DNA from 3 places in the Streptomyces sp. NPDC001532 genome. Region 1 is predicted to be linked to each of the others. Evidence: riboswitches for the same ligand, from Rfam matches in the RefSeq annotation. Region 1 holds a riboswitch; each other region holds the start of a gene.
The links. A riboswitch is a leader RNA that binds a small molecule or an ion and turns the genes downstream of it on or off. The one in region 1 is predicted to bind cobalamin.

Region 1 (5,471 bases):
ACAGGCACAGCGCCTGGAGCAGCACCAGCTGCGAGTACCAGCACCGGGACTGCTGGAGCACGGTCTCCGCCTGCCGGACCAGCTCGGTGCGGTTTCCCGGGTAGGTGTGCGGGTGCCGTTTGCGCCGGTTGGCGGCGTACTTGAAGCCCTGGGCCAGCGCGGCCTCCAGGGCGAGCGGCATGTCGGGGGTGCCGCCGGTGTGCTTGGGGTCGAGGTGGCGCAGCCACCTGGTGAACCGTTCGCGGGCCTCGTCGCGATGCGCGTCGTCGACGGAACCCAGCAGCATGGGCAGCAGCCAGGCCCGCATCACGAACTCCCGGAACAGGGCGACGCGTCGTTCCCGGTAGCGCAGGTTGAGGTCGCGGCGCTCCCGCAGCAGCGCCTCGACGCGGTCGCGGGTGGCGCGCGTGTGCCCGCGCGCGGTCCGGGCCTGCTTCATCCTCGTGGCCCAGGTCTGGTACTCGCGTCGCTTCCACGCCTTGAGGTCGGCGATCTTGCCGTTGTACTCCTCGATGGGGTCGCTGGTCAGCCCGACCCGTTCCCGGATCACCGCGAACGCGGAGTTGCCGCCGGCGCCGAACTCCTGCGCGGCGGCGAGGCGTATCGCGTAGGAGGGCTCGCCGATGCCCATCGTGAACAGCTGCCAGTACAGCGGTGTGGTGTCGATCCGGTCGGAGGCCTTGCGCAGGGCCGCGCCGAGCTGTTTGAGCAGCCGCAGTTTGGCGTCCTGGAGGGTGCGCGGATCGCCCTTGATGCGGGGCCAGCGTTCGTGGACCGAGGAGACGATGCCGCTGAGCAGGGTGGGCTCCTCCTCGACGCTCTCGACCTCCAGGGCCGCCGCGTACAGGTCGAGGGCCTTGGGGTCGTCGGTGCGGTGGTCGGCGGCGGTGCTGAGGCGGCGGGCCAGGGAGCGCCCGCCCAGGGGTGCCTGCCGCCACCGGTCCTGCATCTCCCTCTTCAGCTGGGACCGGATGCCGCTGCCTGTGACGGTCGACTCCGCGGCCCGCCGGCGGGACAGCAGCACCAGTGCGATGAGCAGTTCCCGGCTGGGTCCTGGGGGTTGCAGCGCCTGGTCGACGAGTTCGCCGGCGCCCTGCTCCCCCAGCTCGTTGAGCAGGCGGAAGCCGAAGTAGGCCTGGATGATGCTGTGCGGGAAGCGGACCTTCTTCTCGAAGCCTTCGACGAGGTCGAGCCGGTCCGCGCCGGCCACGAAGTCGGAGAGCAGGGCGTGGCACTGGACGGCGTTGCCCTCGCGGAGCCTTCTGCCGCTCTCCCCGCCGAGCCGGTCGCAGAGGGTGTCCCAGACGCGCTGGCGGTGCCACTCGGAGCAGACGGTGTCGCGTCTGCCGTAGCGGTCGAAGGCGCGGCGGCTGTTCCACAGGTGTTCCGCGCGGGCGCGGGCCCGCCGGGTGGGGCCGGGGTGGACGTCCTGGTCCAGCAGTTCGCCGAAGCCGACCTCGAGTTTGTCCTGGAGGAGTCCGATGCAGGCCAGCGCGGAGACGACCTCCAGGATCTCGCGTCGCTGCCGCGGGTTCAGCGCCACGTCGTCGCGCAGCCGGCCCTCGCACAGGGCGGCCTCCCAGGTCTCCAGCAGCCACAGGCGCAGGGTGCCGCGGTCTCTGCTGCGGGTATCCAGGTGGTAGGGGTCGTCGCGTGGGCGGTCGCGTTCGAGCAGGCCGTGGTGGTGCAGTTCGCGGGCGATCTGGAGGTAGATGGGGGACTCGGTGACCTCGGCGGTCTCCACGATCCAGTCGACGCGGCGTTCGTCGGTGTCCGGCACCCGGGCGGCGACGAAGTGCAGTGCCTCCTCCTCGCTGAGGGGTTCGAGTTCGACGATCGCGGCGGGGGTGCTCTCCAGTGGGCTGTGCGGCCGGGAGGCGATGACCAGGGGGAGTTTCTCGTCGTTGGCGCGTTCGATGGCCCGGCGGATGATGTTGTCGCGGTTCTGCTGGAGGTCCTCGTCGAGCAGTGCCTCGTCGAGGCCGTCGGCGATGACGACCACCTTGTCGTCGGCGAGGAGCTGCTGCCAGACGCGTTCGTTCTTGGTGCGGGCGAGGATGCCCTGGGGTGCTTCCTCGGCGAACCGCTGCCGGGCCATCCGCTCGAAGTTGAGGGTGCCCTGGCCGTCCGCGTCGCGCAGCCGGACCGGTACGGGTACGGCCTGCCGGCGGGCGAGGAGTTCGGTGAGCCGCACCAGGACGGCGGTCTTGCCGGCGCCGACGCCGCCGACGAGCAGGTAGGGGCGGCGGGTGTCGCGCTGCCGCAGCCGTTCGGCGATGACCTGGGCGAGCTCTTCGCGGCCGACGATCTCGTCGATGTCCGGTCCGGCGGTGAGCACCAGTCTGCGGGGGCAGGCGCGAGCGCGGGCGAGGTAGCGGCGCTTGGTCCAGCTGTACCACCAGAAGAGGAAGAGCGCGGCGGCGAAGGACGCGGTGAGGACGGGGCCGACGAAGCGCAGGAGGTCCTCGAACGCCGCGTTCTTCTTGCGCCAGGACTCGAAGCCGGTCGTCTCTCCGGTGATCAGGATGTAGATGCCTTCGGCGCACCAGGCGACCACGGCCAGCGCGGCCAGCAGCCAGATGGCCCGGGTCGCGTTGGTGTAGGAGACCCAGCGGCGCCATCTGCGGGGCCGGGCGCTGCCGCGGCGGGCTTCCAGGGCGATCGTCAGGGCGTGCCAGCGGCTGATGAGGCCGCGTCTGACCCGGCTGCCGCCGCGGCGGAGTTCCAGCGTCGCCATCGGCGCGGAGCGCGGCCGTTCCTTGCCCGGGGGGTGCCGGACGACCCTCGTCATGGGCGGTCTCCTCACGGGAGTGGGAGGGTGCTGTGGGAGGGGGCGGGCACGCCGGCGCCTAGTTCCATGGAAGCACTCCCGGATCGCCCCGCAACCCGGCCCCGCGCGGGCCGGGGCCGGGCGCCGTGCGGGCCGGGGCGACATCACTCTCCTCATCGGAGAGTTGACGCTCCGAAACCGCACCGACACTACATCTGGGGGTGCCGCCGCGACCCGGCACAACATGTATGCTCATGCTCGCTGTCGCCGCAGGGGAATCCGGTGTGAATCCGGAACTGTCCCGCAACGGTGTACCCATGCCCGTATGTGCGGGTATGGGGGTCAGTCCGAGGACCTGCCGACAGTGCGCCCGGCCGTCCGGTCCGGGTGCCTGACGTCCGGGCCTCGTGGAATGGGCCGGTGGACGCGACGCCGTGTGCGCTCGTGAGCTGCCCCCTGCACTGAAGGCCCCGTGCCGAGCGAGGGAGAGCCCCCACGTGACCATCGCGCCCGCAGATCCGGCCTCAGCAGCGCCCCCGTCGAACGACGACGGTCCCGGTGCCGCACTGCTGCGGACCCTGACCGAGCTGACCGCCGACCTTCCCGACGCCGACCCGGGCCGGGTCGCCGCCGCCGCGCTGCGCGGCCGGTCCGCGCACGCGGACGACGCGGAGCTGCGCGAGCTGGCGACGGAGGCGGCCGCGGGGCTCATCTCCGAGGACCCCGCCTACAGCCGGCTGGCCGCCCGCCTGCTGGCGATCGGCATCACCGCCGAGGCCGCCTCGCAGGGTGTCACGTCCTTCACCGAGTCGGTCGCCGTCGGCCACCGCGAGGGCCTGATCGCCGACCGGACCGCCGCGTTCGTGCGGCTGCACGGCGAGCGCCTGGACGCGCTCGTCGACCGTGCCGCCGACGACCGCTTCGGCTACTTCGGGCTGCGCACCCTGCACAGCCGCTATCTGCTGCGGCACCCGATCACCCGCAAGGTGGTGGAGACGCCCCAGTACTTCCTGCTGCGGGTCGCCGCCGGCCTCGCCGAGGACGACACCGCGCACGCGCTGGAGGAGGTCGCGGCGCTCTACGGGCTCATGAGCCGCCTCGACTACCTCCCGTCCTCCCCCACGCTGTTCAACTCCGGCACCCGGCACCCCCAGATGTCGTCCTGCTACCTCCTGGACTCCCCCAAGGACGAGCTGGACTCCCTCTACGACCGCTACCACCAGGTCGCGCGCCTGTCGAAGCACGCCGGCGGCATCGGCCTGTCGTACAGCCGGATCCGCTCGCGGGGTTCGCTGATCCGCGGCACCAACGGCCACTCCAACGGCATCGTGCCGTTCCTGAAGACCCTCGACGCCTCGGTGGCCGCGGTGAACCAGGGCGGCCGGCGCAAGGGTGCCGCCGCGGTCTACCTGGAGACCTGGCACTCCGACATCGAGGAGTTCCTGGAGCTGCGGGACAACACCGGTGAGGACGCCCGCCGTACGCACAATCTGAACCTGGCGCACTGGGTGCCGGACGAGTTCATGCGCCGGGTCGACGCGGACGGGCAGTGGTCGCTGTTCTCGCCGTCGGACGTGCCGGAGCTGGTCGACCTGTGGGGCGAGGAGTTCGACGCGGCGTACCGGGCGGCCGAGGCGAAGGGGCTGGCGAGGAAGACCATTCCGGCCCGTGATCTGTACGGGCGGATGATGCGCACCCTGGCGCAGACCGGCAACGGCTGGATGACGTTCAAGGACGCCGCCAACCGCACCGCGAACCAGACGGCCGAGCCGGGCCACGTCGTCCACTCCTCGAACCTCTGCACGGAGATCCTGGAGGTCACCGACGACGGGGAGACGGCGGTCTGCAACCTGGGCTCCGTCAACCTCGGCGCGTTCGTGGCCGGCGGCGAGCTCGACTGGGAGCGGCTGGACGAGGCCGTCCGCACGGCCGTCACCTTCCTCGACCGCGTGGTCGACATCAACTTCTACCCGACCGAGCAGGCGGGCCGCTCCAACGCCAGGTGGCGTCCGGTCGGGCTCGGCGCGATGGGCCTCCAGGACGTCTTCTTCAAGCTGCGGCTGCCGTTCGACTCGCCGGAGGCGAAGGCCCTGTCGACGCGGATCGCCGAGCGGATCATGCTCGCCGCGTACGAGGCGTCCGCCGACCTGGCCGAGCGCAACGGTCCGCTGCCGGCCTGGGAGAAGACCCGTACGGCACGCGGGGTCCTGCACCCCGACCACTACGACGTGGAGCTGACCTGGCCTAAGCGCTGGGCGGCGCTGCGGGCGCGGATCGCCGAGGTCGGCATGCGCAACTCGCTGCTGCTGGCGATCGCGCCCACCGCGACCATCGCCTCGATCGCGGGCGCCTACGAGTGCATCGAGCCGCAGGTGTCCAACCTGTTCAAGCGCGAGACGCTGTCCGGTGAGTTCCTCCAGGTCAACTCCTACCTGGTGCGGGAGCTGAAGGAGCTCGGCGTGTGGGACGCCCGCACCCGGGAGGCGCTGCGCGAGTCGAACGGCTCGGTGCAGGACTTCGCGTGGATCCCGCAGGACGTACGGCGGCTGTACCGCACGGCGTGGGAGATCCCGCAGCGCGGTCTGATCGACATGGCCGCGGCGCGCACCCCGTTCCTGGACCAGGCGCAGTCGCTGAACCTGTTCATGGAGACGCCGACCATCGGCAAGCTCTCCTCGATGTACGCGTACGCCTGGAAGTC
Region 2 (5,471 bases), on a different contig from region 1:
CACCTCCGGGTCGGGCAGGCCGAGGTTCAGCGGCCCGAACGACACGTCCTGCGCGACGGACGCGGCGAACAGCTGGTCGTCCGGGTCCTGCACGACGAGCTGGACGGTGGTCCGCAGCCGGGTCAGCCCCTTGCGGTCGTAGGAGACCGGGTGGCCCTCGACCGTCAGCCGGCCCTCGCGCGGGCGCAGTCCGCCGCTGAGCAGGCGCATCAGCGTGGTCTTGCCGCTGCCGTTGCGGCCCAGCAGCGCCAGCGCCCGCCCCTCGCGGATCTCGAAGTCCAGGCCGCTGAGCACGGCCGGGCCGTCCTCGTACGCGAACGACGCGCCCCGCAGGGCGACCAGGGCAGGGGCCTCGCTCATGTCAGCGGCCTTTCCAGTACGAAGGTGAGCGCGGCCACCGCTGCCAGCAGGGCGCAGCTCGCGGCCGTGAAGCGGACGGAGACGCGGGCCTGCGGGACCAGGACGCGCAGGGTGCCGTCGTAGCCGCGTCCGGCGAGCCCGGCCTGGAGCCGGGTCGCCCGGTCGAAGGCCCGGACGAACGCGGTGGCGCCGAGCCCGGCCAGCGAACGCCAGGTCGCGGCCCGCGTGGTGTGCCCGAGACGGGCCGCCTGCGCGTCCCGGACCAGCCGCATCGAGTCCAGCAGCAGGAAACTCATCCGGTACGTCACCAGGGCGACGTCGACGACCGGTGCGGGCACCCCGGCCCGCACCAGCCGGGGCAGCAGGTCCGACATCGGTGTGGTGAAGGCGAACAGCAGCACCCCGAGCGAGGCCGCCGAGGTGCGCAGCAGCAGCTCACCGGCCCGCACCGGGCCGCCGTCGGCCAGGGCGAGGAACCCGCCGGGTCCGCCCACCTGGACGAGCAGGGTGGCCGCGCCGGTCACACAGAACCCGAGCGGCACCCGGTAGGCCCGCCACAGCCGGCGCCAGGGCACACCGGCCGGGCCCAGCAGCACGGTGAGCGCCGCGAGCAGCACCAGCGCGGCGCCGGGCCAGGGCGGCAGCGAGATCGCGAGCACGGTCAGCCCCAGCCCGAGCACGGCCTTGTCCACGGGGTGGCGGCGGCGCCAGCGGCTGCCGTGCGCCGCCGCGTCGATCGGCAGCATGCGGGCTCAGGCCCCGGGCTCGCCGCCGGCGCCGTCGCCGGCCGGCGCCTTCTGCCCTTCGAGGGCGCGCAGTTCGCCCTGCCGGCGTCCGCGCCGCAGCCCGAAGTAGTAGGCGAGGACGCCCGCGCCGATCGCCGCCTGGAGGGAGAACAGCGCCGACTCGATCTCGCCGGACGGCGGCTCGTACAGCGGCGAGAACCACGGCTCGTAGTCCGGGTCGATCTCGGTGATCGCGGTCTCCGCCTGGGCGTCGGCGCCGGTGAACGGCTCCTCCTTGTCGTCGCCGAGGCCGAGCGCCAGCGGCAGCACGGCGAGCGCGACGACGACGAGCAGCAGCAGGACGTTGATCTTCGCGTTCCGGCTCATCGGGCCACCGCCTCCGTCTCGTCCGCCGCCTCGCCGGGCACCCGCCGGCCGGCGAGGAACACGCCGAGCCGGGTCAGTTCACCCTTGCTGGACTGCACCAGCAGCCGCATCACCAGCACGGTGAGCAGGCCCTCGCTCACCGCCAGCGGGATCTGCGTGACGGCGAAGATGCCGGCGAACTTGCCGAGCGCGCCGAGGAATCCGCTGCCCGGGTCGGGGAAGGCGAGCGCCAGCTGGACACTGGTGACGCAGTAGGTGGACAGGTCGGCGACGAACGCGGCGCAGAACACGGACACCATCAGCGGAACGTCGAAGCGCCGCAGCAGCCGGTACACCGCGTAGCCCGCCCAGGGGCCGACGATCGCCATGGAGAAGACGTTCGCGCCGAGCGTGGTGAGCCCGCCGTGGGCGAGCAGCAGGGCCTGGAAGAGCAGGGTGATGGTGCCGAGCACCGCCATCACGGGCGGCCGGAAGAGGATGGCGCCCAGTCCGGTGCCGGTGGGGTGCGAGCAGCTGCCGGTGACCGAGGGCAGTTTGAGGGCGGACAGGACGAAGGTGAAGGCTCCGGAGGCGCCGAGCAGCAGGGTGCTCTCGGGATGCTCCTTGACCTCACGGGTGAGTGACCGGACGCCGTGGACGACGAAGGGCGCGGACGCGACGCTCCAGGCGATCGCGTGCGCCGGTGGCAGGAAACCCTCGGCTATGTGCATGGCTCGAACAGACCCTCTCCAGCACCTCGTGGATGGTTGACGCGCCTTGGCCGGTCTCCTGGCTGACGGGTACCACCGCCCGAACTCCGCCTTCCCGGGTTCCGAAGAACCCAGTGGCTGCCCGCGAGGGCCGGAGCCGGACTTCCCGATCACAGTGGCGAGGGCCGCACCGGCATCACACCGGATTTCCCGTTCACCAAGGCGTGGTGACAGTAATGCCCGGCTCGGGGTGGTGACAAGCGGACCCCGGGGGCGCCCGGCGGCACCCGCGAGCGCCCCGGCGCGCGCTCCCGGTGGGCCATGACGGCTGCTCAGCCCCGGTGCGCGGGCCCCGCGGACGTGACGGATCCCACTGCGCGGATCCCGCCCCTCAGGACCCGTCGGCCCGCTCCGGCCCGGGGTCGGGAAGGAATCTGACGGCGCGCAGGGCCGCGACGAGTTCGGCGCTCTCGCCGGGGACGCGCAGCGACCGCCCGGTGAGGTCCTCCAGCCGGCGCAGCCGGTAGCGGACGGTGTTGGGGTGGCAGTGCAGCAGCCGCGCGGTCGCGGTGGCGTCCCCGGCCTCGTCGAGCCAGCACTGGAAGGTGTCGAGCAGCAGCGCGCGCCCCTCGGCGTCCAGGGCCAGCACCGGGCCCATCACCCGGCGGGCCAGATCACCGGCCGCGCCGGGCGCGGCGGCCATCACCACGGTGAGCGGATCGTCCGGGAAGCGCACCACCGCGGCGGCCCCCGCCGGATGCCCGGTGAGCGCCAGCCGCGCGTACCGCAGGGCCGGGCCGGTGCCGTCCAGCGCGGCGAACGGCGGACTCACCCCGACCCTGGCGGTCGCCAGCCGTCCGAGCACGGCCATCACCGGGTCCAGGAAGTCCGCGCGGATCAGCGAGACGATCCCGATGTGCAGGTCCGGGCGGAGCGTCCAGGCCGACGGGACGCCCTGTGCGGCGAGCCGGGCCTCGACGTCGGCGAGCGGCTCCTGGCCGAGCGCGGTGGTCTCGGCGGCGACGGCGACGAACGGCCCCTTCCGCGGCAGGCCCAGGGTCTGCGCCACCTCCCACAGCGTGCCCCGGTCGGTGATCCGGCCGCCGAGCAGCGCCTGCGTCAGCGCGGACCGCTCCCGCTCCTGGGCCCGCACCAGTTCGGCGGCGGCCCGGCGGTAGGCGTTGGTCATGGCGTCGCTGTAGACGTCGGCGAGCTGCCAGGCGTCCGCCGCCGCGCCCACCATCAGCGCCGGGTCCACGTCGAGGCGCGCGGCCTCCTCGGTGAGGGCGGCCCACACCTCGGCGAAGCCCAGCCGGTAGGCGCGCAGCACGTCGGGCAGCGGGCTGCCCTGCACCGCGCGCACCCGCCCGGTCTCGCCGGGATGGCTCAGGTCCGCGTCGGTGCCCTGCGCGAACCGGTCGAGCATGCTCGCGATGTTGCGGCGCAGCGAGGTCCGCAGCTCCTCCTCCGGAACGGTGCCGGCGGGGCCGTAGATGTCGATCTCGTCGCGGATGCGGCGGGTGGCGCTCTCGACGATCTCCGCCAGCCGGGGGCGGAGCGACTGTGCCACGGCGGCGATGTCGGGGACGGGCGGATGGCGCTGCACGGCACCAGGCTACGGGAGCACCCTTGTCGACCGGCACAAGCGAGCCCGGCACGGGCCGTTGACTCGCGGGCCCTGGTTGTCACCGGGAACAACGCATCGGGCCCTGTTGTTGTGTGCCGCGCCATTGGGCGCCGGCCCGCCCGCCCGCCACCCTGGAGCCCGCACAGCAGGCACACGGACGTGCCCGGGCCGCTCACAGGAGGACGCATGGCGACCATCGCGGAGAATCTGACCGAGACGGCACGACGCCATCCCGACCGGCCCGCCCTGCGGTTCGGCAGCGTCGTCCTCACCTACGCCGAGGTCGACGCCGCCGCCTCCGAGGTCGCCCGCGCGCTGCTCGCGCAGGGCCTGGAGCCCGGCGACCGGGTCGGCGTGATGCTGCCCAACGTGCCCGCCTTCGTGGCGTACTACTACGGCGTGCTGCGGGCCGGCGGCGTCGTCGTGCCGATGAACCCACTGCTGCGGGCCCGGGAGATCGAGCACTGCCTGGCCGACTCCGGCGCGCGCCGCCTGTTCGTGTCCGAGGCCGCCGCCCCGGAGGCCGCCAAGGGAGCCGAGACCGCCGGCGCCACCGTGACACCGGTCGGCCCGGGGCTGCCGGCGGCCGACGACACCGCAGGTCCGGTTACGGCGGAGCGCCGCGACGACGACCTCGCCGTGATCCTCTACACCTCCGGCACCACCGGCCGGCCCAAGGGCGCCGCCCTCACCCACCGCAACCTCGGCCGCAACACCGAGGTGCTGGCCGACAGCGTGCTGGCGCTGGGGCCCGAGGACGTGGTGATGGGCTGTCTGCCGCTCTTCCACGCCTTCGGCCAGACCTGCGGCATGAACGCCGCAGTCCGCCAGGGCGCCTGCCTGGTCCTGGTGCCGCGCTTCGACCCGGCCGAGGTGCTGGACCTGCTCGACACCCTGCGGGTCACCGTCTTCGAGGGCGTGCCCACCATGTACAACGCGCTGCTGCACCAGCCCGCGTCCGCCACCCGCGAGGCGGCGGCGCTGCGACTGTGCGTGTCCGGCGGGGCGGCGCTGCCGACGGAGGTGCTGCACGGCTTCGAGCAGCGCTTCGGCTGCGCGGTCGCCGAGGGCTACGGCCTGTCCGAGACCTCGCCGGTCGTCACCTTCAACCACCTCGACCGGCCCCGCAAGCCCGGCTCGATCGGCACCCCGATCGCGGGCGTCGAGGTGCGCCTGATCGACGGCGACGGCTACGACGTCCCGGAGGGCGAGATCGGCGAGATCGCCGTACGCGGCCACAACGTCATGGCGGGCTACTGGAACCGCCCCGACGCGACCGCCGAGGCGATCCCCGACGACGGCTGGTTCCGCACCGGCGACCTCGCCCGCCGCGACGACGACGGCTACTACTTCGTCGTCGACCGCAAGAAGGACATGATCATCCGCGGCGGGTACAACGTGTACCCCCGGGAGATCGAGGAGGTGCTGTACGAGCACCCCGAGGTCGTCGAGGCGGCCGTCGTCGGCGTCCCGCACGACTCCCTCGGCGAGGAGGTCGCCGCGGCCGTCGTCCTCACTCCGGACGCCCGGACGACCGCCGACGAGCTGCGGGCCTACGTCAAGGAACGCGTCGCCCCCTACAAGTACCCGCGCACCGTCCACCTCCTCCCCGCCCTGCCCAAGGGCCCCACGGGCAAGATCCTCAAGCGGGAGATCCAGCTGGTCTGACGGGGCGGGGCGGGG
Region 3 (5,471 bases), on a different contig from region 1:
GACGCCGAACGAGCGCCGGCCGGTCAGACCGTGCAGCATCTCCAGCCCCGGTTCCAGCAGACTCACATCGCCGCGGAACTTGTTGACGAGGAACCCGGCGACCAGTTCCTGGTCCTCGGGCGACAGCAGCGCGACGGTCCCGAAGAACGACGCGAAGACACCGCCGCGGTCGATGTCGCCGACGACGAGCACCGGCAGCCGCGCACCCCGCGCGATCCCCATGTTCACGATGTCGGTCCGCCGCAGATTGATCTCGGCGGGACTCCCCGCCCCCTCACAGATCACCGCGTCATACGTGCCCCGCAGTTCGGCCAGACAGTCCAGCACCGTGCCGAGCAGCCGCTGCTGCCGTCCGCCGTGATAGCCGCGCGCGCTCATCTCGCCCACCGGCTTGCCCAGCAGCACCACCTGGCTGCTCTGCTCACCGCCCGGCTTCAGCAGCACGGGGTTCATCAGCGCGGTCGGCTCCACCCGGCACGCCTGGGCCTGCATCGCCTGGGCCCGTCCGATCTCCGCGCCCTCGCGGGTCACGAACGAGTTCAGGGACATGTTCTGCGCCTTGAAGGGCGCCACCTTCACACCCTGCCGCACCAGCCACCGGCAGATCCCGGCGGTGACGACGCTCTTGCCGGCGTCGGAGGTGGTGCCGGCGACGAGGAGACCGCCGCTCATGAGCTGTGCCCCTTCCCTGTGAGCCGTCCGGCCGCGCACACACCGAGCGCCAGCCAGCCGACGCGACGAGAGAGCCGTACGGCCCGCCCGATGTCGGTGACCCGGACGGTCCGCCCGGCGTCCCCGTTGAGCACCGGCCGGTGCTCGACCCGGCCGCCGTAGGAGAGGGTCCCGCCCAGCCGCACCCCGAGCGCCCCCGCGAACGAGGCCTCCACGGGCCCGGCGTTGGGGCTCGGATGCCGATGGGCGTCGGCCCGCCAGGCCCGCACCGCGCCCCGGGGATCGCCGCCCGCGACGGCGGCCAGCACGGCCGTCAGCCGCGCCCCCGGCCACCCGGCGACGTCGTCGAGGCGCGCGGAGGCCCAGCCGTAGCGGCGGTAACGGGGCGACTTGTGGCCGACCATGGCGTCCAGGGTGTTCACAGCACGGAACCCGAGCAGCCCCGGCACCCCGCCGACGGCTCCCCACACCAGCGCGCCCACCACCGCGTCGGAGGTGTTCTCGGCGACCGACTCGACCACCGCGCGGGCGATGCCGTCGGCGTCCAGCGCCTGCGGGTCCCGCCCACACAGATGCGGCAACCGCGCCCGGGCGGCCTCCACATCGCCCGCCTCCAGGGCCCGGCCGATGGCGGTCGCCTCCCGCGCCAGCGAGGTCCCGCCGACCACGGCCCAGGTGGCGGCACCGGTCAGCGCGACGGAGGCGGCGGGGGAGGAGCGCACGACTCGCGCGGCCACCGCACCGAGCGCCACGGCGCCACCGGCGCAGACGACGGTGTGCAGTGCGCCCCGGCCGCGGTCGTCGCGGTACAGGACACGTTCGACGGCGGCGGCGACACGGCCGAACGCGGCGACCGGATGCCCGCGACGTGGATCGCCGAGCAGCAGATCACCGAGAAGGCCGGCGGCGGCGCCGTACGCGAAGACGCGATCGGCACGCACGGGCTCAGCCGTCCGTGGGGGCGGGCACGGCCCTGGTACTGAACCTCGACCTCGAACGGCGGCAGCCGCGCATCGCGTTATGTCCTCACTCAGGGTGTCCGCGCCCTGGTTCGACGAGACCGACGGTGAGAGTTCCTGGCTCCCGGGGCTGTTCTTCCCCGGTCACAGTGGCGGGACCGCGCCGGATTCACACCGGGCTTCCTCTCCTGCCGCCGTACATGGCTCCGGCAGTCCACCACGGGGCCGGAACGGCCGTCAACCTGCCGTTGACCTGCGAGGGGGGAGTGTGCAGAACCCCACATGGCCGGGCGGACTCCCCGTGCGGGTGGCCTTTCCCGGACCCGGTTGCGGGCGGCACCCACCGACCCCTGCAATACCTCGTGCGAAGCATTACGAGACATGAGGAACTCGGCGGAAACGTATGAGCGTTGACAAAGCGGCCGTACCGGCATCCCCCGCCCGTGCCCCGGCAGGACTCGGCGCGGCGGTGGTCCGGGTCCGCGGCGGCGACGGGCGGCCCGTGGGCACCGGCTTCCTGCTGGCCCCCGGCACCATCGCCACCTGCGCCCACGTCGTCGCGGACGCGCTGCGCACCGATCCGCGGTCGACCACACCGCCCACCACCGCGGTCACCGTGGAATTCCCGCTGCGGCCGGGCGCGGTGACGTACCAGGCGTCGGTGACCGGGTGGCGGGCCGTGGGCACGGACGGGACCGGCGACATCGCCCTGCTGCGGCTGCCGGAAGGCGCACCCGCCGACCCGGTCCCCCTCGCCGGCGTCCAGGACGTCTGGCACCACCGCTTCCGCATCCTCGGCTTCCCGGCCAGCGCGGAACACGGCGCCTGGATCGGCGGACGGCTGCTCGACGAGGTCGGCCAGGGCTGGGTCTCCATGGAGAGCGACGGCAGCGCCCACCGCATCGGACCCGGATGCAGCGGAGCGCCGGTGTGGGACGAGGCGGTCGGCGCGGTGGTCGGCATGACGGTCGCCACCGACCGCGGCGCCGGCGCGGTGACCTCGTACCTCATCCCGGCCGCCGCGCTGATCGACCTTCAACCCGGCCTGCGCCGCTGCCCCTACCGCGGCCTCGACGCCTTCCGCGAGGAGGACGCCGAACACTTCTTCGGCCGCGAGGAGGAGACCCGGCGGCTGCTCGACGCGGTCGACCGGCATCTCGTCGTGCCGGTCGTCGGCCCGTCCGGCAGCGGGAAGACCTCGCTGGTGCGCGCGGGCGCGCTGCCGCGCCTGCGGGCCGACGGACACACGGTCTCCGAGATCCGCCCCCTGCCGGGCACCCGGGCGTCGCTGACGGTGGCCCGGGCGGTGATCGGGGCGCTGGGCGTGCGGGAGGCGGAGGAGGTCCTGGAGGGGGAGGTCCCGGATGGGCAGGGGGCGTTGGGGGAGGGGGCGTTGGGGGAGGCGCCGACGGAGGCGGCGGCGCCGAAGGCGGCGGAAGGGGCATTGGCGGAGGCGTCGGAAGGGGCGGCGGGGACGGCGGAGGCGGCGGAGACGGAGGTGTCGGCGGAGGCGCCGGAGAGGGACGCGTCGGCGGAAGCGCCGGAGACGGAGGTGTCGGCGGAGGCGCGGGAGACGGAGGTGCCGGCGGAGGCGCCGGAGAGGGAAGCGTCGGCGGAGGCGGCGGAGACCGTAGGGGCGGCGGGGACTTCCGGTGGGGCGGCGGGGGCTTCCGGCGGGGCGGGCGCCCGTCCGGTGCCCGGACCGCGCGCCGCCGGTTCCGCCCTGGCGGCGGTGGAACAGGAACGCGCCGCCCTCACCCTCGCCGACCTGCTCGACTCCGCCGACGGCCCCACCCCCGCCGAACTCGGCCGACGCGTCCTGGACCACTGCGGCCCGCGCGGCCACGTCTTCTTCCTCAACCAGCTGGAGGAGATCGTCGCGGCGGAACCGGCCACCGCCCGCGCCCTGTTGTCCCTGATGGCCGCCGTCGTCTCCGCCCCCGGCGAGGGCAGACGGCTGCGCGTCCTCGTGACCCTGCGCTCGGCCTGCCTCGACGACCTCGCCGACCCCGCGACCGCCCGCGTCCTCAGCGACTGCGCGCAGATCGTCGCCCCCCTCGGCCGCTCGGGCCTGCTGCGCGCCGTCGAGGGCCCGGCGGCCCGCGTCCCCGGCCTCACCCTCGAACCGGGCCTCGCCGAACGCATCGTCGACGACGCCCAGGACGAGCCCGGCCATCTGCCGCTGGTGGAGTTCACCCTCACGGAACTCTGGGCGCACGAGAAGGGCGTACGCCTGACCCACGCGGGCTACGACGCCCTGGGCGGCGTCGCCGGCGCCCTGTCCGCCCACGCGGAGCAGCGCGTCGGCGAGGTCGTCACGGCACACGGCGAGGCCCCGGTCCGCCGTCTGTTCACCCGGCTCGCCCGCCCCGACGACGCAGGCGGCTTCACCCGCAAACCGGCCCCGCTGACCCCGCTCCCGCCCGACATCCGCGCGGCCGCCGAAGCCCTCGCCACCCACACCCGCTTCGTCCGCATCACCCACGGCCCCGACGGCGACCCCATCGTCGACCTCGCCCACGAGGAACTGGTCCGCGCCTGGCCCCGCCTGCGGGAGTGGCTGGAGGCCTCGCGCGACTTCCGGAGCTGGCAGGAGCGGCTGCTGGAGGCGCTGGCGCACTGGAAGGAGACCGGGGAGGAGCCGGGGGCGCTGCTGCGGGGGACGATGCTGGCCACCTCCGTGGAACACCTCGGCGATCCGGTCCGCGGCGAGGACGTCACCCAGCCGGAACGCGACTACGTCGAGCTGAGCCGCAGACACCAGCAACGCGCCCTGCGCCGCTGGCGGGCGGCGACGGCCGTGATGGTCGTCCTCGCGCTGCTGGCGGGCTACCTGGGGATCGAGATGTGGCGCGGGATGCGGGAGCAGGACGAACGCGTACGGACGATGGCGTCCCGGCAGTTGGTGGAGGACGCGCAGCGACTGGCGGCGACCGACCCGGGCACGGCCGCGCGGCTGTCCCTGGCCGCGTGGCACCACCACCGCGGCCCGGAGGCCCGGCAGGCGCTCCTCCAGGCCTATCTCGGCGGTATGTCGGTGATCTCCGGCGATCCGGGCCAGGGGTCCGAGCCCATCCGGAGCATCGACCTGACCCCGGACGGCTCCGCGGCGGTGACCACGTCCGTCGGCCGCGACGGCGCCCCGCACGCCAGGGTGTGGACGGGCCTGGGCGACGGGCGGGCGAGCTGGTGGCAGGTGCCGGACCTGACCGGCGGAGCGCCCGAGCGGGCGGAGCTCAGTGACGACGGCGAACTGCTGGCCGTCGTGACCGCCGACGGATCGCTCCACTGCTACGACGTACGCGCCCGCACCCGCCTGTGGACCGCGCCGCCGCCCGCGACGAAGATCCTGCGCCGGCCCGCCACCGTGGCGGTCGACTTCTCGGACAGCGGGCGGCTGCTGCTCCGCCTCACCGCCGATCCGCTCGCCGAGGACGAGACGGCGCACAGCTCGCACGTCCAGGTCTGGCGGAGCCGGACGAAGGAGGTGGAGCAGGTCTCGCAGCGGGGGCTGCCGAGCGGACCGAAGGCGAACGACGCCGCGCTGGTCGGGGAGGGCCGGCAGGTGGTCCTCCTCAGCTGGTCGGAGAACAGGGCCGAGGCACGCGTGCAGGACCTGGCGACCGGCGCCAACCCGCACCCGATCGCGAACGCGCAGTGGATCTCGCACCGGGGCGCCGGAGTCGTGGTCGACCGCGATCACGGCCGGCATCAGCTGATCCGGCTGACGGCGCCCGACGCCACCGAGGGCCGGCGATCGCTCGCCCTCGGCTCGGAGGGCCCGGACCTCTCCGGGCGCTATCTGGTGTCGAGGGCGGCCACCCAGGTGAGCCAGTTCGA

Region 2: it holds a riboswitch for cobalamin, as region 1 does, so the genes downstream of both, ABT232_RS26695 (energy-coupling factor ABC transporter permease) here and ABT232_RS06530 (ribonucleoside-diphosphate reductase subunit alpha) in region 1, are expected to answer to the same signal.
Region 3: it holds a riboswitch for cobalamin, as region 1 does, so the genes downstream of both, ABT232_RS28595 (cobalamin biosynthesis protein) here and ABT232_RS06530 (ribonucleoside-diphosphate reductase subunit alpha) in region 1, are expected to answer to the same signal.

The regions. Positions count from the first base shown of each region.
Region 1 is NZ_JBEPAL010000004.1:184,067-189,537, forward strand. It holds gene ABT232_RS06525 (NACHT domain-containing protein) at 1-2,791, opposite strand, end outside; cobalamin riboswitch at 3,019-3,147, shown strand; gene ABT232_RS06530 (ribonucleoside-diphosphate reductase subunit alpha) at 3,268-5,471, shown strand, end outside.
Region 2 is NZ_JBEPAL010000033.1:35,704-41,174, forward strand. It holds gene ABT232_RS26680 (energy-coupling factor ABC transporter ATP-binding protein) at 1-360, opposite strand, end outside; gene cbiQ (cobalt ECF transporter T component CbiQ) at 357-1,106, opposite strand; gene ABT232_RS26690 (energy-coupling factor ABC transporter substrate-binding protein) at 1,113-1,472, opposite strand; gene ABT232_RS26695 (energy-coupling factor ABC transporter permease) at 1,469-2,182, opposite strand; cobalamin riboswitch at 2,214-2,398, opposite strand; gene ABT232_RS26700 (PucR family transcriptional regulator) at 2,553-3,767, opposite strand; gene ABT232_RS26705 (long-chain-fatty-acid--CoA ligase) at 3,975-5,456, shown strand.
Region 3 is NZ_JBEPAL010000037.1:60,110-65,580, reverse strand. It holds gene ABT232_RS28600 (cobyric acid synthase) at 1-672, opposite strand, end outside; gene ABT232_RS28595 (cobalamin biosynthesis protein) at 669-1,613, opposite strand; cobalamin riboswitch at 1,724-1,865, opposite strand; gene ABT232_RS28590 (nSTAND1 domain-containing NTPase) at 2,035-5,471, shown strand, end outside.